DNA from 2 places in the Variovorax durovernensis genome. Region 2 is predicted to be linked to the other one. Evidence: predicted binding sites of a transcription regulator. Region 2 holds the regulator's gene; the other holds the start of a gene.
The links. The regulator sigma-54, encoded in region 2, starts transcription at its own class of promoters, with help from an activator protein. The targets are predictions, from matches to a motif close to TGGCANGNAANCTGCTTT.
Positions count from the first base shown of each region.

Region 1: a site for sigma-54 is predicted at 4,406-4,423, ahead of ACWV14_RS21825 (ammonium transporter). Genes of this name have one in related genera too.

Region 1 covers NZ_CDRNCW010000001.1:4,584,104-4,590,059, forward strand. Annotated here, with positions in the region: gene ACWV14_RS21805 (peptidoglycan DD-metalloendopeptidase family protein) at 1-742, shown strand, start outside; gene ACWV14_RS21810 (restriction endonuclease) at 798-1,688, shown strand; gene ACWV14_RS21815 (DoxX family protein) at 1,702-2,103, opposite strand; gene ACWV14_RS21820 (succinylglutamate desuccinylase) at 2,117-3,052, opposite strand; gene ACWV14_RS21825 (ammonium transporter) at 3,133-4,335, opposite strand; gene ACWV14_RS21830 (LytTR family DNA-binding domain-containing protein) at 4,488-5,390, opposite strand; gene ACWV14_RS21835 (acyltransferase family protein) at 5,544-5,956, shown strand, end outside.
Region 2 covers NZ_CDRNCW010000001.1:676,307-682,262, forward strand. Annotated here, with positions in the region: gene ACWV14_RS03105 (thiol:disulfide interchange protein DsbA/DsbL) at 1-641, shown strand, start outside; gene lptA (lipopolysaccharide transport periplasmic protein LptA) at 767-1,477, shown strand; gene lptB (LPS export ABC transporter ATP-binding protein) at 1,474-2,268, shown strand; gene ACWV14_RS03120 (RNA polymerase factor sigma-54) at 2,372-3,985, shown strand; gene ACWV14_RS03125 (phospholipase D family protein) at 4,122-5,684, shown strand; gene ACWV14_RS03130 (LysE family translocator) at 5,701-5,956, opposite strand, start outside.

The sequences.
Region 1 (5,956 bases), 3.9 Mb from region 2:
CCAGGTACCGGGCGGCGTGGCCCGCCTGTCGCTAGGCCCGGCTGCAAAGCGGCCCGCTGCCTTTGCAGGCGACGTACCCCTGCTCGTGCTGGGCGACGCCATCGAATGGACCGCGCTGGTCGGCATTCCCCTCGCGGCCGAGCCGGGCGAAGCCAGCATTACCGTGCGCCCCGAAGGCCGCCCCGAAAAGCAGATCGCCTACACCATCGCCCCCAAGCAATACCGGGAGCAACGCCTGACTGTCGCCCCGCGCACCGTCGACCTGGCCCCCGAAGACCAGGCCCGCTACGAACGCGAACGCGAACACCTGACCACCGTGATGGCCACGCTCACCGACATGCGCCCCGATGCAGCACTGCAGATGCGCGTGCCCGTGCCGGGCCGCCGCTCCAGCTCGTTCGGCCTGCGCCGGGTGTTCAACGGGCAGTCGCGCAATCCGCACAGCGGCATGGACATCGCGGCGGGCACCGGTACGCCGGTGCTCGCGCCGCTGCCCGGCAAGGTGATCGACACGGGCGACTATTTCTTCAACGGCGGCACGGTGTGGCTGGACCACGGCGGTGGGCTGCTGACGATGTACTGCCACCTGAGCCGGGTCGACGTGAAGATCGGCGACGTGCTGAAGACCGGCGAGAAGCTGGCCGCGGTGGGCGCGACCGGACGGGTGACCGGGCCGCACCTGCATTGGTCGGTGATGCTGAACCGGGCGATGGTGGATCCGGCTTTGTTCGTTGCTGCCTGAAGCTCCCGCACTCCTCATACACTCGCCGAAGATTGGAGCGAGACGAGGACAAGCGATGGCTGGAAAAACAAGAGCCGAGCGGCGCCGCGAGCGTGCCCGGCGAGAGCTTGCAGGCAAAGGATGGACGGCGGTCTTCATCGGCATCCTGTTGCTGACCTTACTACCCCTGTTGCTGAAGGACGTGTTCGCGGGAGCTCTCGGTTCGGCACTTCGTCCGGCGGGGTGGATGGCATTGGCGATAGGGGCAGTGCTTCTCGCGTTGAACTACCTCACGAACCGCGGCTCGGTGCCGGCACCGGCGCCCGTCAAGCCAGCCAAACCTGCTTCCGCAAAAACATCGCAGCAGCCCTCCACGTCGTTAACACCCGCCCCCCGGATGGAATCGCAGTGGGGGCCTTCCGTGCTTGCCGCCATCGAATGGCGCCGATTCGAGGCTGTGTGCGAAGCGCTCTACGCGCAGGCCGGCTTCACCACGCGCAGCCAGTCGCATGGCGCGGACGGTGGAATCGACATCTGGCTCCAATCCAGGCACAGCGACGTGCCACGCATCGTCCAGTGCAAGCACTGGCGGACCAAGGTGGTCGGCGTCAAGGAAATGCGCGAGTTCTTCGGGGTGATGGCCTCGCATCAGTTGAAGAGCGGCACCTACGTCACGAGCTCCACGTTTTCCGACGATGCCATCGCGTTCGCCAAGGCGAACGGCATTCACGCACAGGACGGTACCGCGTTGCTGAAGCTGATCAGCCAGCGCACGCCGGAGCAGCAGGCGGCCTTGCTCGCGGTCGCGTACGAGGGCGAATACTGGCGCCCCACTTGCGCAAGTTGCGGTGCCAAGATGATCGAAAAGGATTCGAAAAGGAACGACGGCAGCTTCTGGGGTTGCGCCAACTATCGTCGGTGCGGAGGCCGGACGATTCCCAAGGCCAAGACTGTCGCAACGGCATAGCCCGCCGGCTCGCTCACTTGTCGAGCGTTTTCGGCAGCTTCGTACTCCACGCAATCAAGGCCAGCAACACCACCTGCAAAGGCAGCCGCGCCACCAGCGCCCAATACGGCACGTTTGCGAACAAGTCCGCCCGCTGCAGCATGTAGACGTTCGCGGGCGTGACCGCCAGGGTCAGCAGGAAAAGCCCGATCCCCGCAGCCCGCCGCGTGTGTCGCCACAGCAACCCGGCCGCGCCCAGCAGTTCGAAGGCGCCGCTCGCCCACACGATCTCGCGCGGCCAGGGAATCCACGGCGGCACGATTTGCATCTCGGCTTCGGTCGCCACGAAATGCGCGACCCCGCCTATGGCGAACCACAGGAAGACGAACACCAGCCCCGCCGTGCGCCAACGGCTCATGGCGGGCATCATGGTCATCGAACAGCCAGCCTCACAGCGGCTTGGTGAGATACACCGCCTCGCGCCCGACGATCGTGCGCTGCGCCGGCATGAAGATCGTGCAGTCGTCGCACAGCGCGCGAATCTCTTCCGCGCCGTTGGTCGCGATCAGTTCGCCCTTGGCAAAGGTCTCGAAGCCGATCAGCGGGCGCACGAACGCGAAGTCTTCCGACTTGATGACGTAGGTCTGCAGCAGCTGAAAGCGCCGTTGCGGTTCGGGCGGCGGCGTGGCCGGGTCCTTGTCGACGAGGCCGAAGTACGCAAGGAAGTCGTAGGTGACGGCGGTCGCGAGTTCGGACGCGGAGCGCAGGAAGTGCTGGCCGCACTCGACCACCATCGCCACGCCCTTGCCGTCCGGGCCGCCATGGCTGCCGTACTGGATCAGCGGCGTGCCCGAGCCCAGGCCGTCGGGCATCACCAGGTGCACCGACGGGCGGCCGATGGCCAGCGCGACCTTGGCGTTGCGCTCGAACGCCGGGTACACCCAGAACGGCACCACGGGCTGGCTGGTCGAATGGATGTCGAGGATGTGGTCGGCCGCTTCCACCACCGGGCGCAGGATGCGCGCGCGGCGCAGCTCGGGGCTGTCTTCCGCGCCGTCGAGCCACTCGGGCGACCAGATGCGGTTCAGGTTGTGCACGATCTGGCGGCTGTCGAAGGGCGCCTCTTCCTTGAATGACTCGTAGGCCTCGATGTTGGCGAAGGCCACGGTGAGCGTGCCGATCTTCGGGCGCACGTTGTTGTCGAGCAGGTGCGTGGCCGCGGTCATGCCGCAGATCTCGTTGCCGTGCGTGAGCGCGTTGATGAGCACGTGCGGGCCGGGCTTGCCCGACTCGAAGCGGTGCACGTAGTCGATGCCGACGTTGCCCTTGCGGTAGGCGGAGAGGTCGCGGGGGAGGACTTCGAGGGCGGGGGGCGATTGGGTCATGGGGCTGTAGGGAGTGAGCGAAGCAGCCGGCAAGTTTGCTACAGATGGCCGTTTCGCGCCTCGCACGCCGCCAGGGCCCATTACCAGTTCACTTCACGCTCCGGCGTAGCCGAAATATGGTGGATCGACAGGTCGGCCCCGTCGTATTCCTCTTCCTGCGTCAGGCGCAACCCGACCGCCTTCTTCAGCGCGCCGTACACCGCCCACCCCGCCAGGCCGGCCCAGACGACGCCCATCAGCGTGCCAATGAGCTGCGCCCACACATTCACGCCGCCCATGCCGCCCAGTGCCTGCGTGCCGAAGATGCCCGCCGCGATGCCGCCCCAGGTGCCGCACAGGCCGTGCAGCGGCCACACGCCGAGCACGTCGTCGATCTTCCATTTGTTCTGCACCAGCGTGAACATCTTGACGAAGATCGCGCCCGCCACGCCGCCTACCACCAGCGCGCCCAGCGGGTGCATCAGGTCGGAGCCGGCGCAAATGGCCACGAGCCCCGCGAGCGGACCGTTGTAGACGAAGCCGGGGTCGTTCTTGCCCATGGCCAGCGCCACCAGCGTGCCGCCGACCATCGCCATCAGCGAGTTGACGGCGACGAGGCCCGAAATCTTGTCGATGCTCTGCGCGCTCATCACGTTGAAGCCGAACCAGCCCACGCACAGCACCCATGCGCCCAGCGCCAGGAACGGAATGTTCGACGGCGGGTGAGCGCTCAGCGAGCCGTCGCCCCGGTAGCGGTTGCGCCGCGCGCCCAGCAGCAGCACGGCCGGCAATGCGAGCCATCCGCCCACGGCATGGACCACCACCGAGCCCGCGAAGTCATGGAACTCGTGGCCGGTGAGCGAGGCGATCCAGCCCTGGATGCCGAAGTGCTTGTTCCACGCAATGCCTTCGTACAGCGGATAGACGAAACCGACGATCACTGCCGTGGCGATGAGCTGCGGCCAGAACTTGGCGCGCTCTGCAATGCCCCCCGAGATGATGGCCGGAATGGCTGCGGCAAAGGTCAGCAGGAAGAAGAACTTGACCAGCTCGTAGCCGCTTCTTGCCGACAGTTCGGTGGCGCTCACGAAGAAATGTGTGCCGTAGGCCACGCCGTAGCCCACCAGGAAGTACACGATGGTCGACACCGAGAAGTCGACCAGGATTTTCACCAGCGCATTGACTTGGTTCTTCTTTCGGACGGTGCCGAGCTCCAGAAAGGCAAAACCGGCATGCATGGCCAACACCATGATCGCGCCGAGAAGGATGAACAGCGCGTCTGCGCCCTGTTTGAGTGCGTCCATTGAAGCTTCTTGCAGTTTTTTGGTTTGATTTGGTGCAACGCACCCGAATTGCTCGGAGCGGCGCCACAAGCAAGCAAAAAAGGTGCCTGAAAGCTCTTTGATGGTGCAGTACGAACCAATAACGGGCTTCCCAAGCCCGCTTGCGCACCGGATCAGCCCGCGCCGGCGCGCAGCGCGTCCCGGTAGCGGCGGCTGCAAGGCACCGTGGTGCCGTCGTGCATGTGCAGCCGGGCGTCGCCGCCGTCCAGCGGCTCGATTTCCTTGATGCGGCCCAGGTTCACCGCGTGGCTGCGGTGCACGCGCGCGAAGCGGTCGGGGTCGAGCTGGGTCAGGAAGTCGGTGAGCGTGGCGCGCAGCAGGTAATCGTGGCCGTTGACGTGCAGGCCCACGTAGTTGCCCTCGGCCTGCAGCCAGTCGATGTCGGTGGCGGCGATGAGGAATTCGCGGCGCAGCTTTCGCACGAGGAATCGTTCGGGGCGCGGGGGAGGTGGTGGGGGTGCTTGCGGCATGGAGGGCGCAGCCTCTGTCACGCCCTCCTCCGGCGCATCGAGCACCCGGGCCTCCCCCTGCAACCGCAGCAGGAACCGCCGGTAGACCCAGATGCCGAAGATCATGCTGGCGTACCCCCGCACGTCCTTCAGGTACTCATAGCCCCACTGGGCGGTCCAGTTGGAAAAGCCGTAGTGCTCGCCAACCATCGAATAGACCAGCGAGCGCAGCCCGAACATGCCGGCCACATGGACCACGCTGACCGCGACGCTGGCCGCCAGGTGCCAGGCCAGGAACCGGACCCAGTGCCTGCTCGCCAGCGGCGCCAGCCGGCGCTCGATGGCCACCAGCGCCGGCACCAGTAGCAACAACATGACGTGGCTCGACACCTCCCAGGTCACGACCTCCCAGCGGGCATGCGGCACGGCGCGCGTGCCGACGTCGGCAATCGCGACCAGGGTGCTGAACACGGCCTGCAGCGTCATCAGCACGATCCAGAAGCCCACCTCGACATAGCGGCGGATCGGCTCGTAGCGTTCGTAGAGGTTCTTGCGTGGATCGCCCATGCCCGGAATTCTCGCGAAATCGCCCCTGGGGCCGGCGGATTTCGTCCCTGGCAGCCACCGCTCGTCACAAAGCAGGGGCAATCCGTCCCGGCGGTGCGCCGCCGCGGGGCCGTGCGGCCGAACATCGCGGCCTTCCAGCTTCAAGGCCCCAAGATGCACGCCGCCAACCACACCCCGCCAGACCATCGCCGCCACGACATCGACGCCCTGCGCGCGCTGGCCTTCCTTTTCGTCATCCTCTATCACGTGGGCATGTATTACGTGGCCGGCTGGCACTGGCATCTCAAGAGCCCTCACGAGGCCGAATGGCTGCGCTGGCCGATGGCAATGCTCAACCTCTGGCGCATGGACCTGGTGTTCCTCATCTCCGGCGTGTCGCTGGGTTTCCTGAGCCGGGGCCAGGGCACCTGGGGGCTGCTGCGCAGCCGGGGCCTGAGGCTGATGCTGCCGCTGGCTTTCGGCATGGCGGTGATCGTGCCCTACCAGGCCTATGCGCAGGGCGTGGCCAACGGGATGGTGGCGCCGGGCTTCGGCGCCTTCCTGCTGCGCTACTTGTCGATGAGTGC
Region 2 (5,956 bases):
GTCGTGACTTTTCGCTGGCCGCCACTTCGCTCGGGCTGCTGTCCCTGGCCGCCAACCCGGCCCATGCCCAGGCGCGTGCGCCCAAGGCAGGCACCGAGTACCTGGTGCTCGACAAGCGCGTGCCCGTCGACGCGCCGGCCGGCAAGGTCGAAGTGGTCGAGTTCTTCTCGTACAACTGCCCCCATTGCAACGACTTCGAACCGTCGCTCGAAGCCTGGGTCAAGTCGGCCCCCAAGGAAGTGGCCTTCCGCCGCATCCCGGTGCCTTTCGTGGGCAACGACGTCGAAGCCAAGCAGCGCCTGTACTACACGCTCGAAGCCATGGGCAAGGTCGACGAATACCAGCCGAAGGTATTCAATGCGATCCACGCGCAGCGCCAGAACGTGAACGGCGACGCCAACATCATTGCCTGGGCCACCGCCAACGGCCTCGACGGCGCCAAGTTCAAGGAACTCTTCACCTCGTTCGGCGTGGCCAGCAAGGCCAAGCGGGCTTCGCAGATGACCGATGCCTACAAGGTGGCTGGCGTGCCGGCCATGGCTGTCGCCGGCCGCTGGTACGTGGACGGCGAAACCGCCGGCAGCATGACCAAGGTGCTGCAGGTCGTGAACTACCTCGTGGGTGAAGCGAAAAAGGGCTGATGCCCAGGCTCCGCGCACTTCGTGCCGCTGCGCCCCTCACCGGCCCGCTTCGGCGGGCTTTTTCATCTGTGCGTGCGGGTTGACGCAATCAGCCGCATACAATGCCGAGCAAGTTTCGTGCCTCTATGACATTGCATTCTTACTCCACCACTCCCTTCCTGCGTCGCGTCGGCCGCCTGGCTGCCGCCGCGTTGCTGCTGGCCGGCCTTGCCTCGGGCGCCCTGGCCGAGACCGCCGACCGCAGCAAGCCGATGAACATCGAGTCGGATGCCATGCGCTACGACGACCTCAAGCAGACCAGCGTGTTCACGGGCAACGTGCTGGTAACAAAAGGCACGATCATCATCCGCGGCGCGCGGCTCGATGTCCGCCAGGACGCCGAGGGCTACCAGTACGGCGTGGTCACGGCGGCGCCCGGCAAGCGGGCCTACTACAAGCAGAAGCGCAACGCACCTGACGAGTGGATCGAGGGCGAATCCGAAGTCATCGAGTACGACAGCCGCGCCGACAACGTCAAGTTCATCCGCAACGCAGAAATGCGCCGCCTGCTCGGTTCGACGCCGAACGACGTGAGCACCGGCGCCCTGATCGTCTACGACCAGAGCAACGACACCTACACGGTCAACGGTTCCACCGTGCCGCCGAACACCGCGGTCAACGCGTCGTCCCCGAGCGGCCGCGTCAAGACCATCCTGACACCCAAGGCCGCCACGGCGCCCGCGCCCGGCGCTCCCGCCGGAGCCAAGCCCGCCGCGCCGGCAGCGTCCACGCCGGCACCCGGCACGGGCCTGCGCTCGACCACCACGCTCGGTGGCGATGGAGAAACCCGCAAGTGATCGAAACCGCTGGAACCCAGGAAGCCAACGGCGCACCGGGCAGCCGCCTGGTGGCGCGCGGCCTGAAGAAGAGCTATGGCAGCCGCACGGTCGTGAAGGACGTCTCGCTCGACGTGCAGAAGGGTGAAGTCGTCGGGCTGCTCGGCCCCAACGGCGCCGGCAAGACCACCTCGTTCTACATGATCGTCGGGCTGGTGCGCGCCGATGCGGGCGACATCACCATCGACGGCGAGCCCATCGCCCACATGCCCATCCACCGCCGCGCGCGCATGGGCCTGAGCTACCTGCCGCAGGAAGCCTCGATCTTCCGCAAGCTCACGGTCGAGGAAAACGTGCGCGCCGTGCTCGAACTGCAGCATGAGCCCGACGCGAGCGGCAAGCTCGTGCCGCTGTCCAAGCAGCACATGGAAGAGCGCCTGTCCGAACTGCTGGCCGACCTGCGCGTCGACCATCTGCGCGATTCGCCCGCGCTGGCGCTGTCGGGCGGCGAACGCCGCCGCGTCGAGATCGCACGCGCCCTGGCCACCCAGCCGCGCTTCATCCTGCTGGACGAGCCCTTCGCCGGCATCGACCCGATCGCCGTGATCGAAATCCAGCGGATCATCAGCTTCCTGAAGGAGCGCGGCATCGGCGTGCTCATCACCGACCACAACGTGCGCGAAACGCTGGGCATCTGCGATCACGCGTTCATCATCAGCGACGGGCATGTGCTGGCACAAGGCACGCCCTCGGAGATCGTCGACAACGCCGAGGTACGCAGGGTGTACCTGGGCGAACACTTCCGGATGTGATCGTGTTGCGCGGGTCAAAGGCGAGCGTGGCCACCATCCGCGTGGGGATCCTTCGCGGGGGCCGCCGCGCGCAGCGCGCAGCCTTGGGGGGAGCAGCAATCTCATGAAGCAAGGGCTGTCCCTTCGCGTCTCGCAGCACCTGGCGTTGACGCCACAGCTGCAGCAGTCGATCAGGCTGCTCCAACTTTCCACGCTCGAACTGAGCCAGGAAGTGGAGCAGATGCTCGACGAGAACCCCTTCCTCGAGCGCACCGCGGAAGAAGCGGCGCGCGAGGAATTCGGGCTCGACACGGCCGACGCCCCCGTCGCGCGCGATGACGGCGGCGAAAGTGGCGAGGGCGGCGACGGCGAGAGCGACTTCACCCCGCCGCCGGCCAGCACTTCCGCCGCCTCGACCGAGACCGGCACCACCACCACGGCCGATTCCGACGGCCCCGCCGCCGAGATCGCCGAGCGCGAGCCCGACTGGGAAGGCGACGGCACCGTCGACATGGCGCCCGACGACAGCGAGTGGGGCAGCGACGCCCCCGCGCGCCAGAACAACCTGGGTGACGACGAGCGCGCCGATGCCACCGAGCTTGCGCGCAGCCAGGAGTCGCTGCAGTCGTTCCTGCACCGCCAGGCACTGAGCCTGCGCCTGAGCGAGAACGACAGCGCCGCGCTGCGCTTCCTGATCGAGTCGCTCAACGACGACGGCTATCTCGAAGACTCCCTGCCGGCGCTGGCCTCGGGCCTGGCCGGCGACGACAACGACCAGTTCGACGACCTGGTGCATCACTTCCAGGTGGCGCTCGGCCTGCTGCAGAGCCTGGAGCCGGTGGGCGTGGGCGCGCGCGACCTCGGCGAATGCCTGAGCATCCAGCTGCGCGCGTTGGCCGCCGAGGACGACGAAGACGAAGAACAGGCACAGGTCTACAAGACCGCCATCGCCATCTGCAAGCAGCCGATGGAGCTGCTCGCGCGGCGCGATTTCAAGCGCCTGGCCACGCTCACTCGCAGCAGCGAGGAGCTGGTGCGCTCGGCGCTGCAGGTCATCGCGCGGCTGGAGCCCAAGCCGGGGCGCCGTTTTGTCGATGTCGAGCGCAACATCGTCATTCCCGACGTGATCGTCACCAAGACCGGCCGCGGCACCAACGTCAAGTTCCGCGTCATGCTGAATCCCGAGGTCATGCCGCGCCTGCGCGTGCACGACATCTACGCCGGCGCGCTCAAGTCGCACAAGGGCGAGGGCAGCCAGGCGCTGTCGCAGCGGCTGCAGGAGGCGCGCTGGTTCATCAAGAACATCCAGCAGCGCTTCGACACCATCCTGCGCGTGAGCAACGCCATCGTCGAGCGCCAGAAGAGCTACTTCGTGCACGGCGAGCTGGCCATGCGCCCGCTGGTGCTGCGCGAAATTGCCGACGAGTTGGGCCTGCACGAATCCACCATCTCGCGCGTGACCACCGCCAAGTACATGGCCACGCCGTTCGGCACGGTCGAGCTGAAGTATTTCTTCGGTTCGGCGCTGGGCACCGAGACCGGCGGCAATGCATCGAGCACCGCGGTGCGTGCGCTGATCAAGCAGTTCGTGAGCTCGGAGAGCATCAAGAAGCCGCTGTCGGACAGCCAGATCTCCGAGATGCTCAAGGAGCAGGGCATCGAGTGCGCGCGCCGCACCGTGGCCAAGTACCGCGAGGCCCTGCGCATCGCGCCGGCCAACCTGCGCAAGGCGCTGTAGCTCGGCACACCCCCAGGCTATGCGCACTTCGTGTCGCTTCGCCAACCCCCTTGCAGGGGGCAACACCAGCGGCCCGGCAGAGCCGGTTCCGCGGTGTTCGCCGCGTGGCCATGAATGGCGAGCGGGTCTGGCCTTGGTGCTCGCTCTGGCCGTGCTGTTCGTCACCGGCTGCGCCACCTTGCCCGACGAGGCACCGCGCCCGCCCACCAAGGCCATGGCCGTGTCGGCCGACACCGCGCTCGGCAAGCTCGCGATGGCCGCCCAGCCCGACCCCGACCTGAGCGGCTTCCGTCTCATGCCCGGCGGCGACTTTGCCTTCGACACCCGCATCGAGCTCGCGCGCCGCGCCCAGCGCACGCTGGACTTGCAGTACTACCAGATCGAGAACGACGAGACCGGCCGCTACCTGCTGCGCACCCTGCGCGATGCCGCCTTGCGCGGCGTGCGCGTGCGGGTGCTGATGGACGACCTCTACACCTCCGGCGAAGACGAGCTGCTGCTCGGCTTTGCCGCCACGCCGAATGTCGAGCTGCGCCTCTTCAACCCGTTCCCGGCCGGGCGCGGCAGCCTGGTCAGGCGCTTCGCGGCGTCGCTGTTCGACTTCAGCCGCGTGAACCGCCGCATGCACAACAAGCTGTTCATCGCCGACGGCGCGATGGCGGTGGCGGGCGGGCGCAACATCGGCAACCAGTACTTCACGCGCACGGCGGGCGAGAACTTCCTCGATCTCGACACCTTCGTGACCGGCGCGCTGATCCCCCGGCTCGGCAGCCTGTTCGACCAGTACTGGAACAGCACCTACGTGCGCCCCGTGCAGTCGGTGGTGGCGAGCAGCCTTTCGCGCGAGGAGCTGCAGCGCCGCTTCGATGCCGCTACCGGCGCCGACACCACCCCGCCGCCGCCGCAACCCGCGCCCAACGACCTGCTCGGCTACAGCCCGATTGCGGACGACCTGAACGCCGGCAGGCTGGGCTTGATCTGGACCCTGGCCGAGGCCTATGCCGACTCGCCCGACCGGGTGATCGGCAAGACCGCGTCGTACGGCGGCGTGCCGCTGCTGGACGTCGACAGCGTGCGCTACAACGTGGTCGAGCAGATGCGCCGCGCGCGCGCCGAGGTGACCATCGTCTCGCCCTACCTGATTCCGGGCGCCACGGGGCTCGAGGTGATGCGCGAGATCCGCGGGCGCGGCGTGAAGATCAGCGTGGTCACCAATTCGCTGGCCGCCACCGACGAACCGCTGGTGCATACCGCCTACCGCCGCTACCGGCCCGACATGCTCAAGCTCGGCGCCGACCTGTACGAGCTGAGTTCCACGCGCACCCGGCGCAGCGTGCGGCTGGGGCTCTTCGGCACCACGGTCGGGCGCCTGCATGCCAAGTCGGCGGTGATCGACCGGCGCACGCTGTTCGTGGGCTCGATGAATTTCGATCCGCGCTCGGAGTCGCAGAACACCGAGATCGGGCTGATCATCCACAGCCCCGAGATGGCGCAGCAGATGCTCAAGCTGCTCGACGTGCTCAAGCAGCAGGGCGCCTACCGGCTGCGCTTTGCCGAAGGCAGCAACGACAGCCGCATCGAATGGGTCAGCGACGACGCCGGCAAGATCACGGTGCTGCACGAGGAGCCCGATTCGGGCTTCTGGGACCGCACGATGCTCGAACTGCTGGCGCCGCTGACGCCCGAGAGCCTGCTGTAAGCGCCGCGGTATTCAGTCAGTGGCCGCCGCGAATGGCCGACCAGACCAGCCGCACGCCCAGCAGCCCCATCACGCCGCCGGCCGCGCGGTCGATCCAGGCCTTGTAGCGCAGGTAGGCAGAGCGCGGCGCCGCCGAGGAAAGCGCCAGTGCCACGATGGTGTACCAGCCGGTCTCGATGCAGAAGATCACTGCCGGCACCGCCAGCGCCAGTACCAGCGGCACCTCGCGCGGCAGGAAGGCGGCGAAGATGCTGGCGTAGACCACCGCCGTC